DNA from 3 places in the Paeniglutamicibacter sp. GQ140 genome. Region 2 is predicted to be linked to each of the others. Evidence: predicted binding sites of a transcription regulator. Region 2 holds the regulator's gene; each other region holds the start of a gene.
What was found. Region 2 encodes Rex, which represses fermentation and respiration genes when NADH is low (regulators of the CRP and FNR family bind a similar motif). Its sites were predicted from a motif close to CTTGTGAANNNNTTCACAAG; they were not measured.

Region 1 (4,513 bases), on a different contig from region 2:
GCGGTGGCATCAAGGGCAGCGCATGCAGCAACCCGGGCATGGTCGGACGGGGGCGACGATTTGCGCGTACCCGGCCTCGCCGATCGACCTGGTCCCCGGATTTCATACGGGTGATCAGCTATGCCGACGATGTGCTCGTGGTGGCGCTGGTGATGCGCTTCGGGGTGCCCGCCCGCGGCAATAGCCGCAGGAGCGGGCTACTGCTTCCTGGCCTCGCCGGCCGGAATGTCCGCCGGCAGGGAGCGCCCGGCGGCGGGCCTCGCGCGCCGCCGTCCCCGGGCCACGGTGAGCAGCAGGTACACCGCGGCGCCGGCCAGCACGCCCCAGAACGGGGACACAATGCCCAGCGGCGCAATGCCCGAGGCAGTGACGATCAGGGTGACAACCGCCGCCTCGATGGCCGAGGGGCCGTGCCTGCCCGCATCGAGCATGTCCAGCAACGAGCCCTGCAGGGCACCAAGCAGTGCAACCCCGGCCATGGCCGTGATCAGCTCGCCGGGAACCGCCGCAAACAGGTCAAGGATGGTGGCGCTGAACAGCCCGAAGCCAATGAAGAACACGCCGCCGGCGGCCCCCGCGATGTAGCGCTTAGCCGGGTCCTCGTGGGCCTCGCGGCCGCAGCAGATGCCGGCGGTGATGGCCGCGAGGTTGATGGCGTGCGAACCGAACGGGGCGAAGAGCACGCTGGCGACGCACGTGCCGCTGAGCAGCAACCTGTCGTTGGGCTCGTAGCCGCTGGTGCGCATCATGACCAGCCCCGGGCCGTTCTGCCCGGCCATGGTCACGATCAGCAGCGGGACGGAGATGCCCATGATGGCCTGGATCGAGAAGGTGGGCACGGTGAACACCGGAACGGTCAGCGCGAGGGAGAGATCGGGGCTCTGGGCCTGGCCGGCAATCACCGACAGCAGGACTCCGGCCACCAGGGCGGCAGGCACCGCGTACTTCGGGAACAGGCGCCGGCCGACGAAGTAGGCCACAACCAGTCCCCCTGCGACGACCGGCGAGACCAGCACGGCCTGGGTGACGTTCAGGACGAAGGGCAGCAACACCCCTGCCAGGACGGCGGCCAGGATCGGGCGCGGGACCGCCGCAAGCAGCTTGCCAAAGAGGCCGCTGAGGCTCAGCACCAGGCCCAGCAGCCCGGCCACGATGTACGCGCCGATGGCCTCGGAAAACCCGTAGTCGCCCAGCACCGTGAGCAGCAGCGCCGCACCGGGCACCGACCAGGCCACCACGACGGGCTGGCGCGTGAACAGGCTCAGGAGCAGGCCCACGATCCCGCTGCCGACGGACACCGCCCACACCCAGGAGGCCGTTCGGGCCGGGTCAAGCCCCGCCCTTTCGGCGGCCTGGAGGATGACCAGCATGGGACCGGCGTAGGACACCGCCACGGCGATGAATCCGGCGCACACGGCGCTGACCGAGACATCGCCCAGGACCCCCGGAAGTCTGGTGCGAGGACCCCTGGCCCCCGCTCCGGCTTGATTGCTCACGGGCACGATGGTGCCGCCTTTCGGATGGAGGGTAACGGCTCGGATTCCGCGGGCGGCAGACGTCCAGGACCGGGGAGAACCATTTGGGGCCCAACGCTACGGCGCGGGCGCGCCGTAGACAAATATCAAGATCTTTGTGATTGATATCGCAATCCACTCAATGAGCACCACCCTTGGTCAAGCCTAGGCATATGCCCAGTGTGAGGTCACGCACATACTGACATGGTGTATCTCATGGTTTCGCCACCCACCGGGTGGACCAGGGCGCCAGCGCCCGCTACGAAGGATGGAGCACTCCATGACAGAAACACTTGATACCGTCTCGGCCCTGCTTGATGATGCACTCGTCGACAGCCCGGAGACCGGCGAATTCCGCGCCAACCGAAATATCTTCACCGACGAAGAGACCTTCGAGCTCGAGATGAAGCACATCTGGGAGGGCAACTGGATCTACCTAGCCCATGAATCCCAGATCCCGAACATCGGCGACTACTTCACCACGAACATCGGCCGCCAGCCGATCGTGATCTCGCGCAACAAGGAAGGCGTGCTCAACGCCCTCATCAACGCGTGCAGCCACCGCGGCGCCATGCTCTGCCGCCGCAAGACCGATAACCGGACCACGTTCACCTGCCCGTTCCACGGCTGGACCTTCAACAACTCCGGCAAGCTGCTCAAGGTCAAGGACTCCCGCGGCGCCGGCTACCCGGAGGGCTTCAACAAGGACGGCTCGCACGACCTGACCAAGGTCGCCCGCTTCGAGTCCTACCGCGGCTTCCTCTTCGGCTCGCTGAACGCGGACGTCAAGCCGCTGACCGAGCACCTCGGCGAATCCACCAAGATCATCGACATGATCGTGGACCAGTCCCCCGAGGGCCTCGAGGTCCTGCGCGGCTCCTCGACCTACACCTACGACGGCAACTGGAAGCTCCAGGCGGAAAACGGCGCCGACGGCTACCACGTCTCGGCCACCCACTGGAACTACGCAGCCACCCAGGCCCGCCGCAGCGCCGGCGAGTCCACCAACGACACCAAGACCATGGATGCCGGCGGCTGGGACAAGCAGGAAGGCGGCTACTACTCCTTCGAGAACGGCCACCTGCTGCTGTGGACCGAGTGGCTGGACCCGGCCAACCGCCCGCTGGCCGAGAAGCGCGACGAACTCGTCGCCGCCCACGGCGAGGCCAAGGCCGACTGGATGATCGGTGTCTCGCGCAACCTGTGCCTGTACCCGAACGTGTACCTGATGGACCAGTTCTCCTCGCAGATCCGTGTCTTCCGCCCGGTCGCCGTGGACAAGACCGAGGTCACCATCTACTGCATCGCCCCGGTCGGCGAATCCGACGAGGCCCGCGCCAACCGCATCCGCCAGTACGAGGACTTCTTCAACGCCTCGGGCATGGCCACCCCGGATGACCTGGAGGAATTCCGCTCCTGCCAGAAGACCTACCTGGCCACCGCAGCCAAGTGGAACGACCTCTCCCGCGGCCAGGCGCACCAGATCACCGGTGCCGACGAGAACGCCAAGAAGATCGGCCTGGAGCCGATTTCCTCCGGCGCCCGCACCGAGGACGAGGGCCTCTACCCGATCCAGCACGGCTACTGGCTCGACACGATGCGCAAGGCCGTCGCCGCCGAGGCCGCCTCCACCACCACCGGCACCACCGAACAGGGGAACCACCATGACTGCAACCACTAACGCCATCATTACCAAGATCCAGACCGGCGCCGGTGAGGTCAAGCTGGAGGACATCGCGCAGTTCCTCTACCGCGAAGCCCGTTTCCTCGATGACCGCGACTTCGATCGCTGGATCGACTGCTACCACCCCGAGGCCACCTTCTGGATGCCGGCCTGGGCCGACGATGACAAGCTCACCGAGGATCCGCAGCGCGAGATCTCGCTGATCTTCTACGGAAACCGCGGTGGCCTGGAAGACCGCGTCTTCCGCATCAAGACCGACCGCTCCAGCGCCACCAGCCTGCCGGAACCGCGCACCGGTCACAACATCACCAACGTGGAGATCGTGTCCGTCGATGGCGACAAGGTCGATGTGCGCTTCAACTGGTTCACGCTCTACTACCGCTACCAGAACGTCGACACCTACTTCGGCACCTCGTACTACACCATCGACTACTCCGGCACCCAGCCGGTCATCATGGCAAAGAAGGTAGTCCTGAAGAACGACTACATCCACCACGTGGTCGACATCTACCACATCTAGTCCCGCACGGGCCCCCTCCCGGCCCCGGAGACTGGCGTGCGGGGGCGTTGACTCGCCCCCGCACCACCACCTTGCACCTCTTGCCGCACCACCCTGCACTATTTTGAAAAGAGTCCCCTCATGACCTATCAGGTTGCCCTCGCCTTCGAGGACGGAATTACCCGGTTCATTAAAGTTGGACCCCGCGAAACCGTCGCCGATGCCTCCTACAAGGCACGGATCAATATCCCGCTGGACTGCCGCGACGGCGCCTGCGGCACCTGCAAGGCGTTCTGTGAGTCCGGCAAGTTCGACGGCGGCGACTACATCGAGGAGGCCCTGACCGACGACGAGGCGGAAAAGGGCTTCTGCCTCCCCTGCCAGATGGTCCCCGAATCCGACCTCGTGCTGCAGATCCCCACGACCTCGGATGTCGCCAAGACCGCGGCCACCACATACTCCTCGACGCTGACCGAGATCCGCCGCATCTCCGAGAGCACCTACGCCTTCAGCCTCGAGATCGAGAACCGCGACGACCTCTCCTTCCTGCCCGGCCAGTACGTGAACATCGAGGTTCCCGGCTCCGGCGGCCAGACGCGTTCGTACTCCTTCAGCTCCGGCCCGGAGGTCTCCACCCTCTCCTTCCTGATCCGCATCACCGATGGCGGACTGATGTCCACCTACATGCGCGACGTGGCGCAGGTCGGGGACCAGCTCAACTTCACCGGCCCGATGGGCAGCTTCTTCCTGCGCGACCCCAAGCGCACCTCGCTGCTGCTGGCCGGCGGCACCGGCCTGGCGCCGCTGCTGGCCATC
Region 2 (4,513 bases):
GGATCGGTGCAGGTTGCCATCGATGCCTGCCAGGCCGCGGGCTCCCCGCAGTCCTTCCTGGGCATCAGCGACGACGGGCGTACCGCGGTGGTCAGGACCGCGGGAAACGAAGACTCCCACTTGATCCTGCGGGGAGGTGCCGACGGACCGAACTTCGCCGCCGAACCCGTGGCCGCCGCTTCGGCCGCGATGGGCAACGCGGGCATGAACCCGCGGTTGATTGTCGATGCCTCCCATGCAAACTCGGGCAAGTCCCACCTGCGCCAGCGGGAAGTCATCATCGAGCTGGCCGCCCGAATTGCCGATGGTGATCAGGCCATTGCCGGAATCATGGCCGAGAGCTTCCTGGTGCCGGGCGCGCAGAAACATGATCCGGATGCCGTGGAGGCGGGCTCGGACGTCCTGGCCGGACTGAACTACGGGCAGTCGGTCACCGACGCCTGCATGGGCTGGGATACCAGCGCCGAATTGCTGGCGACCCTTGCCGAAGCGGTGCGTTCGGCGCGTTAAATGCGCAAAATATGTTCCCCAGTATTAAATGGTGGTCCCGCAAAGCCGAGAATCGTTCACATTGGCCCCACGAGCCACTAAAGTGAGTCCCAAGGACATAGGGTATCTTGGGGTGTTGGCACAGACAAGGTACGTTCCTCAGTCTGTGCCAAGGCATGATTGCTATGTGAAATTGTCAGGAGAAACAGGGAATGGTCGAATCGCAAAACTTTGCCAGCGCGCGTTTCATGACGGTGGCCGAGGTTGCCGAGGTGATGCGTGTGTCAAAGATGACGGTTTACCGCCTCGTCCATTCTGGAGAGTTGCCGGCCGTGAGGTTTGGTCGTTCCTACCGTGTACCCGAAAACGCCGTGCAAGAGTACCTGCGGGCGGCCGGGTTCGGCTGGGACTCCAACACCGGCTAGCGCCGCCGAATTTCGCGAGTGGTCAGAATCTGCTCTAGAAGCAGGTAATCTGTTAAGGAACGTTTAACGTCCAGTTGGCTATTCTGGTGCTTTGGTGCCGAAGAAATAGTAGTCGGCAATCGAATCAGTTTGTGAGGAACCATTATGGGCTCTGTTATTAAGAAGCGCCGCAAGCGTATGGCCAAGAAGAAGCACCGTAAATTGCTTCGTAAGACCCGCCACCAGCGTCGTAATAAGAAGTAAATGCAGTTCCGGGCTTGCCCGGAATTAAGCATGTAAAAAGGTGCGTTTCCCTCTTGGGGAAACGCACCTTTTTGCATGGTGGGGAATGGGCCGTGGGCTGGCGTCTGGAATGTCAGGGGCGGCGGCGAAGAGCGCCGAAACTGCGCCACAGCCCCCAAAGGGCTCCCGAGATCCCCGCGGCCTTCAACCCGAAGGTCGCGGCCTTGCGTCCGGTCCGGAAATCGTAAACCGGCCAGTTCCGGTCCTTGGCATGGCGGCGCAAACGCCAGTCGGGATTGATGGCCACGGGGTGTCCCACCGCCTCAAGCATCGGGATATCGTTGTGCGAGTCGCTGTACCCCCAGCATTCGTCAAGGTCCAGCCCCTCCGTCAGGGCCAGGTCCTGGACCGCCTCGGCCTTCGCCGCCCCATGCAGGATCTCGCCGACCAGGCGACCGGTGTAGAGCCCCTCGACATGTTCCACGCTCGTGCCCAGTGCGCCACTGAGCCCGAGCCGGCGGGCCATCACCGAGGCGACCTCCAGCGGCGTGGCAGTGACAAGCCACACCCTCCGCCCGGCGTGCAGGTGCTGGTCGGCAATTGCACGGGTGCCTGGCCAGATTTTCGACTCAATGAATTCGTCATAAATTTCATCCCCGAGCGCAACCATATCCGCCACGGAGAACCCTGCGGCCATCAAGAGCGCACGGTCGCGGATGGCCTGAATGTCGCCGAGGTTCTCTCCCCGGGCCACAAAGCGCAACTGGTGGAGGGCAAACCATGCCACCTCACGCAGCCTAAATGCCCGTCGTTGATACATTTTTCGGGCTACGGCGAATAGCGATGCGCCGCGCATCATGGTGTTGTCCACATCGAAGAAGGCCGCGGTCGAGCTCGCGTGCACCGGCTCTTGCCCAGGGACTGAAACAGGGGAAAGGTTAGAGGGCATCCGCCCAGTGTATTGCAATCTTTTTTGGCGGGAGCGGTAGCGTTGGGGCATGAGCAGTGAGCAGACCCCGCGGGAAATTACGTTGTTGGTTCGGTCCGGATGCCATCTGTGCCTGGCCGCGATCGAGACACTCGATGAGGTCACCAGCCGGCTGGATTACACCTGGCAGAAAGTTGACATCGATCAGGACGCTGAACTCTTGGCACGCCACTCGGAAGAGGTGCCCGTGCTGTTGGTTGACGGACGGGTGCGGGACTTTTGGGTGATTGATGCCCAGCGCCTTGAGACCTTGCTGACCAGTTAGGGCGAGGCGTCGCATGAACTGGTTGATAAGTCATTAAGGTATCCAAGGAATTGAGTCAAAACAGAATGCCCACCGAGCGCGCCCCCGCAAGCAGCGAAGCAAACGTCCCGGCTGCCGACCCTCAGATCGAGCGTGGCCTGGTGCCCGACTTGACCGTGGAACAGGCGCCCACCGGTTCGCTGGGCAGGCTTCTTCCCGAAGCGACCCTTGCACGGTTGACCCAGTACCTGCGGGCACTGAACACCATGCAGACGCGCGGCGAGGCACGTACGTCATCAGGTGTCCTGGCCACGGAAGCGGGGGTTAATCCGGCGATCCTGCGCAAGGACCTTTCTCTTCTTGGATCTTATGGGACCCGTGGAGTGGGCTACGTGGTGACGGAGCTGGCCGAACATATCTCCAAGGCCATGGGGCTCCTGCGTCAGTGGCGCGTGGCAATCATCGGTGCCGGAAACCTGGGCCGTGCGTTGTCAGGGTATGGCGGATTCAGAAGCCGCGGATTCGAGATCGTTGCGCTAATGGATTCCTCACCGGAGGTTATCGGAAGCACAGTCGGGGACTTGCAGGTCCAACCCATTCTCGATCTCGACAAGATCCTCGAAGACACCGGCGCAAACATGGCCGTGCTGTCAGTTCCCGGGGCAGCCGCCCAGGACTTGTGCGACAAACTGGTGGCAAGCGGTGTACGAAGCATCCTGAGTTTTGCCCCGGTTGTGCTGCACGTCCCGGCAGGGGTCAATCTGCGCAAGGTCGATCTGGCCACCGAGCTGCAAATCCTGGCCTACCACGCACAAAACCTCGATTCCTAGGTGCCGGTCGAAGATCAGCCATCAGCCTTGAACACAAAATGGTCCGTGGGATCCAGCCGTTGCCGGCTCGATCCCACGGACCATTTTTAGGAGGCGCTGTTTAGCGGTATCCGGCCGCCCGCGCCGCCCGCCGCGCGGCAATAAACTGGCTGGAGGGGCGCAACCAAGCAAAGACCACGCCGGCCACGCCCAGAACGACCGAGAGGGCCATCAACACTCCGCTGCCAATGCTGAACAACGACAGGACTGCGAAGATCGTGGCGAAGATGCGTGCGACACCGCTTCCCTTGCGGACCATGAACGCAATCAGGACGTATAGCAACAAGCCGATCACCGCGAATACGATCGCCGTGGTCTGGATCATGGGGATTGCATCGGTGATGCTCATTCCCGCAGCCTCGAGCTGTTCCTCCAGCTCGGGAACTGCCTGGACCTGTTGCATGATCGCGGCGGTGCTCAAACCAAACACGGAGCTCAACAAGAATGCGACGCCTGCAGCCAGGATCGCCCAGAAAGAGGTGTCCAGCTCCTTGGGGCGGTGGGTGGGCATCTGGGGCGGTGCAAAGTTGCCCTGCGGGGGAACCGGGAATCCACCGGCGTATGGTTGCTGGCCATATGGCGACTGCGGTGGCTGCTGGCCGTAGGGGTTGTTCGCTGGTGCAGGCTGGCCATATGGGTTGGGGTTTTGGCCATACGGATTCGGCTGCTGTGCGCCGTACTGCGGCGGCTGGCCGTACGGGGCCTGCCCGGCAGCATTCGGATCTTGCGGTGCACGCTGTCCGTATTGCGGCGGTGCGGGGTCCTCGGACGGCTTCTCGGGATTCAGGGGATCATTTTCAGGGGTAGACATAACCTGCTCCTTGGGGTTGGAAAAGTACGGCTTATCCTCACGATATCGGTTCGAGATTGCTTTTCACCCCTCCCAAAGGATGGTTTTTCGTTTCGCCGGAAACTTTGGCCAAAGTCCCTACATGGGTCGGGCCTTGCAGGTTGCCTGAGGTGTTGGGTAAAGAGGCAGGGGCATTGCACCAACGGCGTCGGGGCGCGTCCAAGGGTCGGCCGCGTGGGCAAAATCAAGTATCCGGTTTAGGTAACGGAACAAAGATTTGAGACACTTAATTCATGTCGACTGCCACCGTTCACCTTCTGCGTCACGGCGAAGTGTATAACCCGGACAGGGTCCTTTACGGTCGGCTACCGGAATTCCACCTCTCCGATCTCGGCAACCAAATGGCCGAGCGGGCCGCGGAATACTTCACGGCCCAGCGAAACGCCGGTGCAAATATCACCCACTTGGTGTCATCCCCGCTCGTCC
Region 3 (4,513 bases), on a different contig from region 2:
AGCGCAACACTGCCGGAACTCATTGCCGGGCTGCCCGCCCCCAAGCGGCAGCCAAACCTGGTCTTTGCCGCGGCACGCTTCCACGGCTGCCCGGACGAGCCGTTTGGGTTCCTGGAGCGCTACCTCCGCACGCACTGGCCGGCGATCCGCTCAATCATCATGGGCCACGCCACGCAGACCAACGAGGCAGGTCGCTGCGCCACGTTGCTGCCAGCCCTGGCCATGGTGGCCGCCCAGGAACAGCGCCCCCTGGCGTTGATCGAGGTCGGCCCCTCGGCGGGCCTGTGCCTGCTGCCCGACCTCTACTCCTACTCCTACGACGGGGCCCCTGCGCTCGGCACCGGCTCCCCGTTGCTGCGCTGCTCCACCACCGGAAATCCCCCGCTCCCGCGGGCGCTGCCCGACATCGCCTGGCGGTCCGGGGTCGACCTGAACCCGCTTGACGGCACTGACCCGGACACCGTGGCGTGGCTGCGGGCGCTGGTCTGGCCGGGACAGGAGGAGCGGCTCGCGCAGCTGGACGCCGCCCTGGCGACCCTGGCCGCGCTGAAGTCCGGCATCCTGGAAGGGGTTGCCGGGCCGCCGCTGCTGCTGGCCGGGGACCTGAACGAACGCGTTGCCGATTTGGTGGATGCGGCCCCGAGACACGCGGTTCCCGTGGTCATGCATTCGGCGGTGCTCGCCTACCTGGACGAGGCGCGGCGCTCCGCCTTTGCGCAGACGATCGCCTCGCTGGGCTGCCGCTGGATTTCCAACGAGTCGTTCTTCATGGATGCCTCGAACCAAACCCGCGGGGGCACCGACGCGAACCGCTTCATCCTGTCGCTGGACGGCGTTCCGCTGGCCCGCACCGGCCAGCACGGCGCGCAGCTCGACTGGCTTTGAGCCGACGCCACCGCCGCCGGCCCGACGGCTTCTAGTGCGGCGAGCAGGCTCCGGTCGGAACCGAATCCCGGGAGCGTTCGGACTTCTCCAGCGCGGCATCGATCTCCTCGAGGGCCAGGGCGTAGCCGACGTCGGCGCCTCCCTTGGCCTTGGCAAAGACCATGCCAACCACGCGGCCCCGGGAATCGAGCATGGGCCCTCCGGAGTTGCCCTGCTCGACCTTGGCGGCCAGCTGGTAGATCCGCAACGGGGTGGGTTCGGCGCCGTAGATGTTCTGGATCGATACGGTGCTCAAGGATTCGACCACCGCTCCCAGGGCGCGGAACGACCCGCCGCCGGGGTAGCCCAGGAATGCGGCGGTGTCGCCGCGGCCAAGGTCGGTGCCGCGCTCCAGCGGCTCCAGGCCAAGTCCGCCAACCTCGAGGACGGCAATGTCCGCGACCGAGTCGAAGTACACGACGCTTCCGGAGAGCACGCGGCCATCCTGCGTTGTCACGGACGGCTCGGTGATGCCGGCAACCACGTGCGCGTTGGTCATCACGCGGTCCGGTGCGAAGACAAAGCCGGAACCGGACTGGTTGACACCGCAGGCGTAGGCGGTGCCAATGATCTTGACGACGGACCCCGCGGCCGCCTCGATCCCGCTCCCAAGGTCCTCCGCCTCGGGAACCTCGACGGCGACCTTGGGGGCGAATGGTTCGAAGAGCTCGGGAAGGGTTTGGCCCATGACCTGGGCGCGTGCCTGGGTGACGAAATTGGTGATCGGTTTCGGGGTCCAGGCCTGGATCGTGGTCAGGACCCGTGAATCGGCGACTTGCTGGGAAACCCAGGGCACGCCCATGGTCGCGGCGGAGAGGGCGATCGCGGAGATCACCAGGGCGGCCATGACGGTGTTGGCAACGCCGCCCAGCAGCCTATCAAAGGACTTCAGGACAGGGAAGTTCAGCCATAAGCGGATTCTGGATCCGATGGCCATGCCGATGCCCTGGCCAATCAGAATAAAGATCAGCCCGGCGGCCACAATCCAGAAGATTCGCCATCCCGGGTTGGTCACCCACGTCGATACCAGCGGGATTCCGTAGAAGGCCGCGGTTCCGCCGGCCAGGAAACCGACGATCGCGCCGAGCGTTACAAAGAAGCCTTTACGCAGGCCAGAAGCCAAAAAGCTGATCAATGAGATGATGAGCAGCAGGTCCAACCATGTCAATCCCAACATTCAGTTTGGACTCCCGCCCTTCATACCGTGTTGACCGGCCCAAATGCGGCCCAAAACACTATTCGATGCCCCGAGTCTAGTCGGGGCAACGGTTCGATGCCCGCGATTCTAACCACATTTAGCCCGATTTGGCGTGTGGAAGCTGTCACATGGGCAAACCGTACGGCACAATTAGATGAGCGCTAACGACAGTTGACAGGAGATTTTATGGACATCGAGGTACTGCGCCGAGCACCACTCTTCGCTTCATTGAGCGACGAGGTGTTCTCTGCACTGACTGAAGAACTATCCGAAGTGGATCTGTCCCGTGGCGCCTCGGTGTTCCGCGAGGGCGACCAGGGCGACCAGCTCTACTTCATCGTTTCGGGCAAGATCAAGCTGGGGCGCACCTCCACGGACGGTCGTGAAAACCTCATTGCCGTTCTCGGCCCGGGCGAATTGTTCGGCGAAATGGCCTTGTTCGACCCAAGCCCGCGCAACGCCACCGCCACCGCCGTCTCCGAGACGCGTCTGGCCGGCCTGCGCCACGAAAACCTGCGCAAGGTCATCCTGACCAGCCCGGAGGTTTCGGTCCAGTTGCTGCAGGCCCTGGCCTCGCGCCTGCGCCGCACCAACGAGTCGCTGGCCGACCTGGTCTTCTCTGATGTTCCGGGCCGTGTCGCCAAGGCGCTGCTGGACCTGGCCGACCGTTTCGGTCGCCCGGCCACCGACGGCATCCTGGTTGCCCACGAACTGACGCAGGAAGAATTGGCCCAGCTGGTGGGCGCCTCGCGCGAAACCGTGAACAAGGCCCTGGCCGAGTTCGTGCAGCGCGGTTGGCTGCGTCTTGAGGCACGCGCCGTCGTGATCCTGGACATCCAGCGTCTGCGCCAGCGTTCCCGCTAAAGCGCAACCGTGCACGAACGGGTGTGGCGGGGTTCCCCTCAGGGGGAACCCCGCCACAGCTGTATTAGGCCCGGGGTGCCGTTCGAGGGCGTGGCCCGAGGCGACGGGAAGGCTGATTAGCGGCCGCGGCCCAGGCCGCCGCCCTCGGCGGCGGTCGTGGTGGTCACGTCGAGATAGAACTTCCCGCCCACCTGGACGAGTTCGGGGTGGTAGCTTTTCAGTTCCCGACGCACCGAGAGGTAGGCGACGGCGCCGCGGGCGGAGGCCATCTTTTCCAGGAAGACCTCCACCGCCGGCGTTGTGATCATGCTCAAAGGCAGGCCCTGGGTGTCCGGTGCCCCCGCCTCGTCTCCCAATGCCGTGGTGGTGCGTTGTTCGATGACCTCGCCGGCCACCTTCCAGGCAGCCCAGACGCCCTTGCCGCGCAGGAGCGAGGGCTCCTGGCGCACCGGCAGTGCGGCGGCAAAGTAGCGGGTGTCGAAGCGGCGCAACGCGAAGTTTGGGGAGATCCAGTGCGACAGCGGGCGCAGCAGATCCGTGCGCAGGCCCAGCCCGCGCTTCATCAGCACGTCCTTCAGGGACTTGTCCTGCCCTGCGACGGCCTCGCGCACGGCCATCCAGTCTTCACTGTCGCAGTTTTCGACCACCGACAACTCGTCGGTGCCGGCCAGCAGCACGCCTGTTTCCTCGAATAGTTCCCGGATGGCGCACACGATGTGCGCCCTGACCAGTCGTTGGTCAAGGATACCCAGGCGCTTTGACCATTCGGCCAGGCTGGGTCCGTACCAAGGTATTTCATTTTCATCGTCGTCTTCGAGGCTGCCCCCGGGGAATGCGACACTCCCGAGCGGCGAACCGCCGGGACGATATCCAAGGTAAGTTTCGACACCTTTTGGGGAGTCGCGAATCAGCACCACCGAGGAGGCCGGGCGCGTCGCCCGCGGGGTGCGGCTTCCGTAGGAAACCCAATTTTCCGCCGCGTCATATTGCATCGGCGGAAGGTCAAAAAGTCGGCGCAGCAGCCCCGTGGACGGATTGCGTGGCTTCGCCACGGGATTCTCGTTCACGGGGCCACCGGTTTCGGAGTTGTTACGCAAACTCGACAATCAGTTCAACCTCGACCGGCGCGTCCAGCGGCAGTGCGGCAACTCCGACGGCCGAACGGGCGTGCAGGCCCTTGTCGCCAAGCACGGCCCCGAGGAATTCGGAGGCACCGTTGATGACGGCAGGCTGGCCGGTGAAGGACGGGTCGGAGGCCACGAAGCCCACGACCTTCACGACGCGGACAATGCGGTCCAGGTCGCCAATGACGCCCTTGATGGCGGCCAGTGCGTTCAGCGCGCAGGCCTGGGCCTGGCCCGCCGCGGCCTCGGCGGAAACAGCCGCCCCGACCTTGCCGGTGACTGTGAGTTCCCCGTTAATAAAAGGCAGCTGACCCGAGGTGTAGACGAGGTTGCCGGTGATGGTGGCCGGCACGTAGGCGGCCACCGGGGCTGCGACGGCGGGCAGTGCGTGGCCGAGCTCGGC

Region 1: the regulator Rex is predicted to act here: its motif matches at 1,630-1,649, upstream of benA (benzoate 1,2-dioxygenase large subunit).
Region 3: the regulator Rex is predicted to act here: its motif matches at 2,234-2,253, upstream of AC6CHY_RS18040 (MarP family serine protease).

The regions. Positions count from the first base shown of each region.
Region 1 covers NZ_JCAXDW010000001.1:276,593-281,105, forward strand. The annotation lists gene AC6CHY_RS01260 (benzoate/H(+) symporter BenE family transporter) at 198-1,496, opposite strand; gene benA (benzoate 1,2-dioxygenase large subunit) at 1,795-3,195, shown strand; gene benB (benzoate 1,2-dioxygenase small subunit) at 3,179-3,718, shown strand; gene benC (benzoate 1,2-dioxygenase electron transfer component BenC) at 3,839-4,513, shown strand, end outside.
Region 2 covers NZ_JCAXDW010000010.1:6,558-11,070, forward strand. The annotation lists gene AC6CHY_RS14030 (3-deoxy-7-phosphoheptulonate synthase) at 1-510, shown strand, start outside; gene AC6CHY_RS14035 (helix-turn-helix domain-containing protein) at 702-914, shown strand; gene AC6CHY_RS14040 (30S ribosomal protein bS22) at 1,059-1,157, shown strand; gene AC6CHY_RS14045 (HAD family hydrolase) at 1,270-2,085, opposite strand; gene AC6CHY_RS14050 (glutaredoxin family protein) at 2,135-2,389, shown strand; gene AC6CHY_RS14055 (redox-sensing transcriptional repressor Rex) at 2,455-3,198, shown strand; gene AC6CHY_RS14060 (hypothetical protein) at 3,299-4,048, opposite strand; gene AC6CHY_RS14065 (histidine phosphatase family protein) at 4,321-4,513, shown strand, end outside.
Region 3 covers NZ_JCAXDW010000016.1:35,631-40,143, forward strand. The annotation lists gene AC6CHY_RS18035 (DUF2332 domain-containing protein) at 1-885, shown strand, start outside; gene AC6CHY_RS18040 (MarP family serine protease) at 917-2,101, opposite strand; gene AC6CHY_RS18045 (Crp/Fnr family transcriptional regulator) at 2,309-2,986, shown strand; gene AC6CHY_RS18050 (NUDIX hydrolase) at 3,103-3,978, opposite strand; gene AC6CHY_RS18055 (RidA family protein) at 4,076-4,513, opposite strand, start outside.